DNA from 2 places in the Bradyrhizobium sp. HKCCYLRH3059 genome. Region 2 is predicted to be linked to the other one. Evidence: riboswitches for the same ligand, from Rfam matches in the RefSeq annotation. Region 2 holds a riboswitch; the other holds the start of a gene.

Region 1 (5,192 bases), 350 kb from region 2:
GATAGACCAGGAAGCCGTGCGCGGTGGAGATCGCCTCGTCGCCTTGGCCGAGAAAGGTGTGTGCCAGCAGATTGAGGATCTCGTCGGAGCCGGCGCCGCAGACGATGCGGTCGGGATCGAGGCCGTAGGTGCGGCCGATCGCCTCGCGCAGCACCCGGGAGGTCCCTTCCGGATAATCTTCCAGATGCGTGGCCGCGCTCTTGAACGCCTCGATCGCCCTCGGCGAGGGACCAAACGGGGTCTCATTGGCCGACAGCTTGAAAACCTTGCGGCCAGGCTCCGGCTTGGGACTCTTGCCCGGCGTGTAGGGCGCGATGTCGAGGATGCCGGGGTTCGGCACGGGGCGGTTCATCATCAACTCCGGAAAATCATCACTGGCGCGAGGCGTCTCAGCTCGGAACCGTATAGCGTTTCGCATGGCCGCCGACGAGGGCCGTCGAGCGGACCGAGGCGCCCGCCGCGATTAGGGCAGCCTTGATCTTGTCGAGGTTCGACGGCGCCTCGATCGACACCAGCAGCGCGGCGCCGTCGAAGGCGGTATCGGGCACCGCGACCACGTCGGCCAGCGGCGACAGCGCGCGCGACACCTGCGCATTCCAGCCGGAGACGCGGATGCTCCAGGTCTCGACCTCCAGCACGAGCGCGTCGTCGGCGACCCGCGACACCGCGAACACCGGCAGCGCCGCCGGATGGTCGGCACGCTCGATGAACGGCATCCGGGCGATGATCTTCGGCGCGCCCACGGGCTCGAGCGTGATCCACCACGGCGTATGCCCCGATGTCGTCGACACCAGCGCAAGATCGCCCTTCGAGCGCGCCACGGCTTCGACGGCGGCCTGGGCGCTGAAATGGGCGACATAAGGCACCACGAAGCCGAAATGGAACCTGGCGGAATCGCGCATCGCGGATTCGCCGACCGACACGTCGGCGTGCACCGAGAACGGCGCCTGCACGTAAGTGAACGTCGAGACGATCACGCGCCAGATGCCCTCGACGGTGTCGAGCGGCAGGATGCCGCGATGGCGCTGCACCAGGCGCCGCATCATGTCGGCCTCTCGCGCCGGCCGGAATGCCGAGCCGACCTCCTGGGTCTTCTTGACCTTGATCAGCCGGTCGATGATGTCGGCCCTGTTCATCAGGAGCTGATGGACCTGCTCGTCGATCGCGTCGATCTCCTTGCGCAAATCGGCAAGCGAAGGCGGGGCAGGCGGCGGGTTGGACATGGGCTGGTCACTCTTCGCAGGCCACCGGTTAACGTGCGGCCGACTGGAACGGATGTCGTTCTCTCCGATGCGGGAGACGCGCGCAACAGCAAGTTTACCTTGTGCCGCCTAGGCTTGGCTGGTTTGCAGCCGTGGGGCGCCCGATCGGCGGTCAACCCCAGCTTGCCTTGACGCGGAGCGCCCGCGGGACTAGTTTCTGCCTGTTCCGTGGTCATTTGAGCCGGCCGGCTTGCAGCCACGTTAAAAAACTCGCTAAACAGGCCGGGGACGTTATCGATCCCGGCCGAACCCCAGTTCAGGCCGGGTTTTTCATGGCCTGATATGTCACGTGGTTCGGGAGCCCTTGCCGGATGGCCGGGGTGAGAGACATGACAGGCCTGACGCCGAAACCCACCTCCGCGCTGCGCACGATTGCGCCCGAAGAGCGCTCGCACGAGGTCGATCATCCGAGCTCGCTGGTCGCGCAGTTCGGCGCTGACAAGCCGCTCAGGCTCGATTGCGGCGTCGACCTGTCGCCGTTCCAGATCGCCTACCAGACCTATGGCGAACTCAACGCCGACAGGTCCAACGCGGTCCTGGTCTGCCACGCCCTGACCGGCGACCAGCACGTCGCCAACCGCCATCCCGTCACCGGCAAGCCCGGCTGGTGGGAGACGCTGGTCGGCCCTGGCCGCCCGCTCGACCCGAGCCGTTATTTCATCATCTGCTCGAACGTGATCGGCGGCTGCATGGGCTCGACCGGCCCGGCCTCGCTGAATCCCGCCACCGGCAAGGTGTGGGGGCTCGATTTCCCGATCATCACCATCCCCGACATGGTGCGCGCTCAGGCCATGCTGATCGATCATCTCGGCATCGACACGTTGTTCGCCGTGGTCGGCGGCTCGATGGGCGGCATGCAGGCGCTGCAATGGACGGTGGCCTATCCCACCCGCGTGTTCGCGAATCTCGCGATCGCCTGCGCGACGCGGCATTCGGCGCAGAACATCGCCTTCCACGAGCTCGGCCGCCAGGCCGTGATGGCCGATCCCGACTGGGACCACGGCCGCTACGGCGACAAGGGCACTCATCCGCATCGCGGCCTCGCGGTGGCACGGATGGCCGCGCATATCACTTATCTGTCGGATGCCGCCCTGCATCGCAAGTTCGGCCGCCGCATGCAGGACCGCGAACTGCCGACGTTCTCGTTCGACGCCGATTTCCAGGTCGAGAGCTATCTGCGCTATCAGGGCTCGTCCTTCGTCGAGCGCTTCGACGCCAACTCCTATCTCTATCTGACGCGGGCGATGGACTATTTCGACATCGCCGCCGATCATGACGGCGTGCTGGCGGCGGCGTTCCGCGGCATCAAGACCCGCTTCTGCGTGGTGTCCTTCACCAGCGACTGGCTGTTTCCGACCGCGGAATCGCGGGCGCTGGTGCATGCGCTCAATGCCTCCAGCGCGCGGGTGTCGTTCGCGGAGATCGAGACCGACAAGGGGCACGACGCGTTCCTGCTCGACGTCCCCGAGTTCTTCGAGATCGCCAGCGCCTTTCTCGATTCCGCCGGCAAGGCGCGCGGCCTCAACGCCGCGAACGGAGGCTGAGCCATGAGCATGCAGGGCGTGTTGCCGCTGAACGGCTTTTCCGGCGGCGAGGTGCTGGCCTATCGGCCGGATCATCTGCTGGTCGCCGGCATGGTCGAGCGCGACTCCAAGGTGCTCGACATCGGCTGCGGCGACGGCGATCTCTTGCAGCTGCTGGAGAGCCGCGGCATCGACGGCCGCGGCATCGAGCTGTCGCGCGAGGGCGTCAATCATTGCGTCGCCAAGGGGCTCGCGGTGGTGCAGGGCGACGCCGACACCGATCTCGTCGACTATCCCGACGATGCGTTCGACTATGTGATCCTGTCGCAGACCTTGCAGGCGACGCGGCAGCCCAAGGTCGTGCTGGAGAATCTGCTGCGCATCGGCCGTCGCGCCATCGTCACCTTTCCGAATTTCGGCTTCTGGCGGCTGCGCCTGCAACTGCTCGTCGGCGGCCACATGCCGCGAACCGACAATCTGCCCTTCACCTGGTACGACACGCCGAACATCCATTTCTGCACCATCAAGGACTTCGTGCAGCTCTGCGATGAGATCGGCGTCAAGATGGAGCGCGCCGTCGCGCTTGATAGTTACGGCCGTCCCTTGCGCGTCGCGATGCCCTGGTGGTTCTGGAACATGTTCGGCGAGCAGGGCGTGTTCCTGCTGAGCAGGGCGGAGAAGGGGCGGTAGAGCGCGCTCGCTGCTGCAGCGGGGCGCGGTCTAAGTTGATGGCTCGCTCTCTCCACGTCATGGCCGGGACAAGCCCGGCCATGACGAGCTTGGGGTTGGCGGTTTTTACTTTTCAAAGAGCCGAGAGCGGTTGATACAAAGTGCTGCGTTCCCGCGGTGCGTCTACACCCGAGCTTTGCATTAGTCCTGCCTCCGATAACGAAGAGGCGCAGGGAAGGCCGGATGCTGGCCGCACCCATGGCCCGCCTGCGGAAAAAATGCAGGCGGCAGGAACCACAGGTACGAGCCGGAACACCCGGCCTTCCCTGCGCGATGGTTGAACGGCTGCTTCGCGTTCTCCCCGGTGCGCCGGGCTTTCTGGCCACCGTCGTCCGAGTGATGCAGAACACCACAACAAACTTGGCATCAGCGTCGGGATGCCAGGACCGCGCGACTTGACCGTGCGCATCGGAATTGTTCGTCCGCGCGAGGCAAGCCCCACGCGCAATCCGACACGCCCATCGCATCCCACACTCAGCGTTCGTGACGACCGCGATACGCCCCTCTTGCTGCGAGGCGGGACGCGCGGAAATCTGCGCCTGATTTGCCCGACGGCGCAAGTGCCAAACGTGCGACGAACTAACACGACGGGCAATTCGCGCATGACGCTCATGCGCAAACTGCCCGTCGTGCAACGACGCCGCTTCGTCGCTGTGGCTGGGCCGGCAATCTACAGCAAGCCGACCTTGTGCATGATGTCGCGGATTTGCGCCGGACTGGGATCACCGACCGCCGGGCTGGACCACTCGCCGGTGGTCGTTGCCGGGCCCCGGGCAACCGAACCGGATCCGTTGAGCTTGCCATTCGGCGCCTGCGGCGCCAGCGTCGGAGACGTCGCGGCGTTCGGCGCGCCGCGCGCCAGTCCCAACAGGCGACGGAGCACGTCGAGCGAGGGATCGGACGCGGGCGCGGAGGCCACGCTCGCCTCCAGGCCGAGGGCGCGCATCGCATTCGGCAGCCCGGCTCCCGCGCGATTGGGATCGCCGAATTGCAGCGGCGTCGATGTCTCCTTCAGGATCTGGAACAGCCGCTCGACACGCCGCGCGTCGCGCGTCGCGAACTGGCCCTTGAAGTCGGGATGATGCGCCAGCACGAGCGCGGCGAGACCGGTGACGTGCGGCGTCGCCATCGAGGTGCCGTCCCAGGCGCCGAAGCCATCCGCCGGCAGCGAGGACACGATGCCGACGCCCGGCGCGCAGACGTCGATCTCCGGCCCGAAGCAACTGAACTTGGCCGGAAAATATCCGTCGCTGCTGCGGAAGCCATCCAGCGCCTGCTGGGCGTGGAAGCTGTCCTCGGGAAACTCGCCCCATTTGCCCATCGCGGCGACCGACAGGCAATGCGGCGTCGAGCCGGGAAACTGGACCGGCCCCGACGAATTTCCCGCGGCGACGATACAGGCGAGGCCCATCTGCTTGGCCCGCAGAATCCGCTCCTCGATGATCTGCGACGGCTCGCCGCCGCCCAGGCTCATGTTGGCGACGTCGATGCCGTTCTCCATGCAGTAGTCGAGCGCCGAGACGAGATCGCTGAACCGGCCCCCCGGGAAGATCCGGCAGACATGGATTTCGGCCGCCGGAGCGAAGCCGCGAATGCCTCCGCCGCTGCCGACAGGCCCGCCGGCGATGATCCCGGCGCAATGCGAGCCGTGGCCAATCGTATCGATGGTCCAGCTCGC
Region 2 (5,192 bases):
GCCGCGTCCGGCCGTCAGCACGGCCGGGCGCAGCTCCAGCGCTGCGGCCGGCTTCGGGCCCCAGCGGGTGAGCATGACGCTGGCGAGCGTCAGCACCCCGAGCAGGACCATCGAGGACGCCGCCAGCATGAAGAAGTCGCCCTCGGTCGCGGCACGGCTCAACAGATAGCTGCCACCCGCAGCGATGAAGACGAGCCGCACCGTCTGCGCCAGCACCGGACCGAGCACCCTGGCGGCACCCTGCGAGGAGAAATACATCGAGATCGCCAGGCCGATGAAGGCATACATCGGCGCCGCGACCTGGAGATAGTGCCGGCCCGCGCTGCGCGCGCTCTCGTCCTGGGTGAAGATGTCGACCCACAATTGCGGGACGATCGCGATCAGCGTCGACAGCGCGCCCACCGACGCGAACGACACCAGTCCCGCCGTCCAGGCGATGCGGCGGGCGCGCGCGATTCTCTCCGCACCGATCGCCGTGCCGACCATCGGCACCGAGGCCATGCCGACGGAGAATGCGACCGTGGTCATCATGAACTCGAGCCGCGCGCCGATGCCGTAGCCGGCGAGCACGGCGGTGCCGAACGACGCCAGCATATGCGTGAAGATCGCGATCGACAGCACGGATTGCAGCGGCGAGAAGCAGGCGACGGCGCCGACCTTGAGAATGTCGGCGAACATCGCGCCGCTGATCTTCAGGCCCCGCAGCTTCGGCCGCACGCGCGCGCGGCCGGAGAACAGGTACCAGCCCATCACCGAGATGCTGACGCAGAACGCCAGCAGCGCGCCGGCGGCGACGCCGCGCATGCCGAGCCCGAGGCCCAGGCTGAGCGTGCCGCCCAACACGATCTGCAGCAGCGCCGAGCTGAGGATCATGAACGACGGCAGCTTCATGTTGCCGGTGCCGCGCAGGATGCCAGCCATCGAGTTCATCAGCCAGGGCAGGATCGCGCCGCCGAAGAAGATCTGCAGATAGGCCGTGGCATGGCTCAGCACCGCGCCGCGGCCGCCGAGCACCTCCAGCAAGGCAGGGCCGAACGCCAGCATGCCGATCATGAAGGTCGCGCCGAACAATAGCGCGATCAGCAGCGCGTGCGTGGCGAGCGTCGAGGCCCGCTCGGCGTCGCCGGCGCCGAGCGCGCGCGCGATCGCCGAGGCCACGCCGCCGCCCATCGCGCCGCCGGACATCGTCATGGTCAGGATCACCAGCGGAAACACCAGCGCCATCGCCGCCAGCGCCTCGATACCGAGCCGGCCGATATAGGAGGTCTCGGCGATGACGACGCAGGTGCCGGCCGTGTTCGCGATGATGTTGGGCCAGGCCAGCGACAGCAGGGTGCGCAGGATGGGTCCGTCGACGAGCTTATTCCGGACCGGCTTCTCGGGGGGCGGCAACGCACGCCCCTCGCCGACCGGATTGTCGGCCAGGCCGATCTCGGACATCTCAGCTCCCCGCTCGGCCGCGCAGGCCGCGGCCGTGTTATCGTTCGATTGCTCTCGCTTTCCTAGCACGGCGCTGGCGCGCGCCCTGTGCGGCAGGCGCATTGGGGGTGCGCGGCAGACGCAGCCGCGCTCAGAGACGGAAATGCTTGGAGAGCTTCAGGCCCTGGGCCTGGTAGTTGGAGCCGATGCGGCTGCCATACATCGCATTCGGCCGCGCCAGCATCTTCTCGTAGACGAGACGGCCGACGATCTGGCCGTGCTCGAGGATGAACGGCACCTCGCGCGAGCGCACCTCGAGCACCGCGCGCGAGCCCTGCCCGCCGGCGCCGGCATAGCCGAAGCCGGGATCGAAGAAGCCGGCATAGTGGACGCGGAATTCGCCGACCAGCGGATCGAACGGCACCATCTCCGCGGCGTAGTCCGGCGGCACCTGCACGGCCTCCTTGGAGGCCAGGATGTAGAACTCGCCGGGATCGAGAATGAGGCTGCCGTCGGTACGTGCCTTGATCGGCTCCCAGAACTCCTCGACCGGATAGCCGGCGCGGCGGTCGACGTCGACGACGCCGGTGTGGCGCTTGGCGCGATAGCCCACATATCCGTTCGCATTGCTGCCGGACAGGTCGACGGAAAGCGCGACGCCGCCGGTGAGATCGGCATCGTCGCGATCCACCAGTCGCTCGGCCTGGTGCAGCGCGATCAGTTCGTCCTCCGACAGGACCGCGTCGCGATAGCGGAAGCGAACCTGGGACAGGCGCGAGCCCTCGCGCAGCAGGACCGGGAACGTCTTCGGGCTGATCTCGGCATAGAGCGGGCCGTGATAGCCCGCGCCGATCATGTCGAAGCGTCGCGTGCCGTCGGCGATCACGCGGGTGAACACGTCGAGCCGCCCGGTCGAGCTTTTCGGATTGGCGGCCGCGACGATGTCCTTGGGCAGCGCCAGGCTCTCCAACAGCGGCACGATGTAGACGCAGTTGGTCTCCAGCACCGCGCCGTCGGCAAGTGCGAATTCGTGCAGCTTGAGCTCGTCGATGCGCTCGGCGACCGTCGCGCCCGGCCCGGGCAGGAAGCTCGCACGCACGCGATAGGCGATGTCGCCGAGCCGCAGATCGAGGCTCGCCGGCTGGATCTGGCTCTCGACGAAATCATATTCGGGGATGATCAGGCCAGCCTCCGTCATCGCCACGATCATGCGATCGGGGAGGATGCCGTGGGCGTCGGGGCTGAGCGAAAACGGCAAGACCTGATCCTTTGCAGGCGCCGGAACGGCGGCTTATTGAGCCAATATAGGGTCTTTTGACCGGTTATCCGATGGCTGGCTTGACGGAAAGGCCGGTTACGACTATGAGCACGACTTATCCCGTGGTGATTTGAGCCGGCCGGCTTGCAGCCACGTTAAATAAGTCGCTAAACAGGCCGGGGACGATTGTGATCCCGGCCGTGAGGAGTTTTCCCAGGCCGGTTTTTTTGTGCCCATCGCCCGAGGCGGTGGCCACGATGGAGGTCACATGTCGAAGTCCCCCGCGAAGGCGCCGGCGTCGTTCGCCCACTATCGTCCCGAAACGAGGCTGGTGCATTCCGGCACCTTGCGCTCCGAATTCGGCGAGACCGCCGAGGCGCTCTATCTCACCCAAGGGTTCGTCTACGCCACCGCCGAGGAATGCGAGGCGCGCTTCAAGGGCGAGGATCCCGGCTTCATCTATTCGCGCTTCTCCAATCCCACCACGGCGATGTTCGAGCGCCGCATGATCGAGCTCGAGGGCGCCGAGGCCTGCCGCTCGGCCGCAACCGGAATGGCCGCGGTCACCACGGCAATCCTGGCTCCCCTCCGTGCCGGCGACCACGTCGTCGCGGCCAAGGCGCTGTTCGGCTCGTGCCGCTACGTGGTCGAGGATCTCTTGCCGCGCTACGGCATCGAGTCGACCCTGGTCGATGGGCTCGACCTCGCCCAGTGGCAGAAGGCGGTCAGACCCAACACCAAGTCGTTCTTCCTGGAGAGCCCGACCAATCCGACGCTCGACGTGATGGACATCCCCGCCATCGCCGAGATCGCGCACGCCCATGGCGCGCGGCTGATCGTCGACAACGTGTTCGCCACCCCGATCTGGCAGAGCCCGCTCGCGCTCGGCGCTGACGTCGTGGTGTATTCCGCGACCAAGCACATCGACGGCCAAGGCCGCTGCCTCGGCGGTGTGATCCTGTCGTCGGAGGCGTTCATCGCCGAGCACATCCACAATTTCATGCGCCAGACCGGCCCGTCGATCTCGCCGTTCAACGCCTGGGTTCTGCTCAAGGGCCTGGAGACCCTGGCGGTGCGCGTGCGCGCGCAGACCGAGACGGCGGCGAAAGTGGCTGACTTCCTCGCCGCGCATCGGAAGATCTCGCGGCTGATCTATCCGGGCCGCGAGGACCATCCGCAGGCGGCAACCGTCCGCAAGCAGATGCGCTCCGGCTCGACCCTGGTCGGCTTCGAGGTCAAGGGCGGCAAGGCGGCTGCGTTCCGTACGCTCAACGGCCTGAAGCTCGCGCGCATCTCCAACAATCTCGGCGACGCCAAGACGCTGGTCACGCACCCGGCGACGACGACGCATCAGCGGCTGACGCCGGAGGCGCGCGCCGAGCTCGGCATCAGCGAGGGCTTCATCCGCTTCTCCGCCGGACTCGAGCATGCCGACGATCTGATCGAGGATCTCGACGCCGCCCTCAGCGCGGCGTAGCGAATGGCGAATAGAGAGTAGCGAGTAGTAGGATCTCTTTCCCTATTCGCTACTCGCTGTTTCCCACTCGCGCTCGATCACATCGGCCGATAGGTCGGCACCTCGGCCGGTGCGTTGATGCCGAGCTTGACCTGGCCGACCGAGCGGATGATGTCGTCGCCGAGCAACTGAGCGAAGCAGGCATAGCCCCAATCGCTCATGTGCAGGCCGTCCGAGATCACGAACTCGTTGATCGGGATCGCCTGGCGCTCGTGCCAGTCGCGCATCACCTCGAAGCGCGGGAAGATGCCGGCGTGATGCAGCTCGGCAATACGCCCGAGCAGCCTGTTCATGCGGCTGGCGTTCTCCGAGCGCTCGTTGACGCGCGGCGAATATTGCAGGTCGACCAGCACGACATCGGAGGCCGCCGCCTGGATCTTGGCGACGCCGTCCTCGACCAGCCTGGCGGTCTCGGCCGGATCGAGATCGCGCAGCACGGCATTGGTGCCGACCTGCCAGATCACGAGATCCGGACGCCGGTCGATCACCGACGTCTCCAGTCGCTTCATCATCTCCGGCGCATCCTCGCCGCCGACGCCGGCATTGATGACGCTGATGTCGACCATGGGATATTGCCGGCGCAACTGCGCGGCGAGCCGGTTCGGATAGGTGTAGTCCGGCGCGCTCGCGCCAAAGCCCTGCGTCGACGATGAGCCGAAGGCGACGATCACGACCGGCAGGCCGGAGGCGAGCTTGTTGGCGACGTGCGGCAGCGAAATGAAGTTCTTCTTGGCGACACCCTTCGGCGGCAGGCACGGCACGCGGTTGAAGATGTCGGTGGCCGATTTGGCGACCTGCTTGACCTTGTCGATCGCCCGCTCGGTGATGCTGCGCGATTGCGGCGGCGTGGCCGCGACGGCCTGCCCGGCTGCAGCCGGCGGCTGTGCATCGGTCATGGCCGGCGCGGTCGTCGCCGCGGGCGGCGAGGTCGTGGCCGCCGGGCGCACCGCGGCGATCGGCCCGCGCATCTGATCGTTCGCCTGCGCCAATGTGATGTGA

What was found. A riboswitch is a leader RNA that binds a small molecule or an ion and turns the genes downstream of it on or off. The one in region 2 is predicted to bind S-adenosylmethionine.
Region 1: linked by a shared signal. The riboswitch ahead of metX (homoserine O-acetyltransferase MetX) and the one ahead of ACQR13_RS17495 (O-succinylhomoserine sulfhydrylase) in region 2 are both predicted to bind S-adenosylmethionine.

The regions. Positions count from the first base shown of each region.
Region 1 covers NZ_JBNPUF010000005.1:568,253-573,444, forward strand. Annotated here, with positions in the region: gene hisC (histidinol-phosphate transaminase) at 1-352, opposite strand, end outside; gene ACQR13_RS19105 (chorismate mutase) at 390-1,223, opposite strand; SAM riboswitch at 1,421-1,500, shown strand; gene metX (homoserine O-acetyltransferase MetX) at 1,592-2,806, shown strand; gene metW (methionine biosynthesis protein MetW) at 2,810-3,475, shown strand; gene ACQR13_RS19120 (S8 family serine peptidase) at 4,185-5,192, opposite strand, start outside.
Region 2 covers NZ_JBNPUF010000005.1:220,819-226,010, reverse strand. Annotated here, with positions in the region: gene ACQR13_RS17505 (MATE family efflux transporter) at 1-1,440, opposite strand, end outside; gene ACQR13_RS17500 (2'-deoxycytidine 5'-triphosphate deaminase) at 1,571-2,677, opposite strand; SAM riboswitch at 2,790-2,869, shown strand; gene ACQR13_RS17495 (O-succinylhomoserine sulfhydrylase) at 2,946-4,154, shown strand; gene ACQR13_RS17490 (GDSL-type esterase/lipase family protein) at 4,232-5,192, opposite strand, start outside.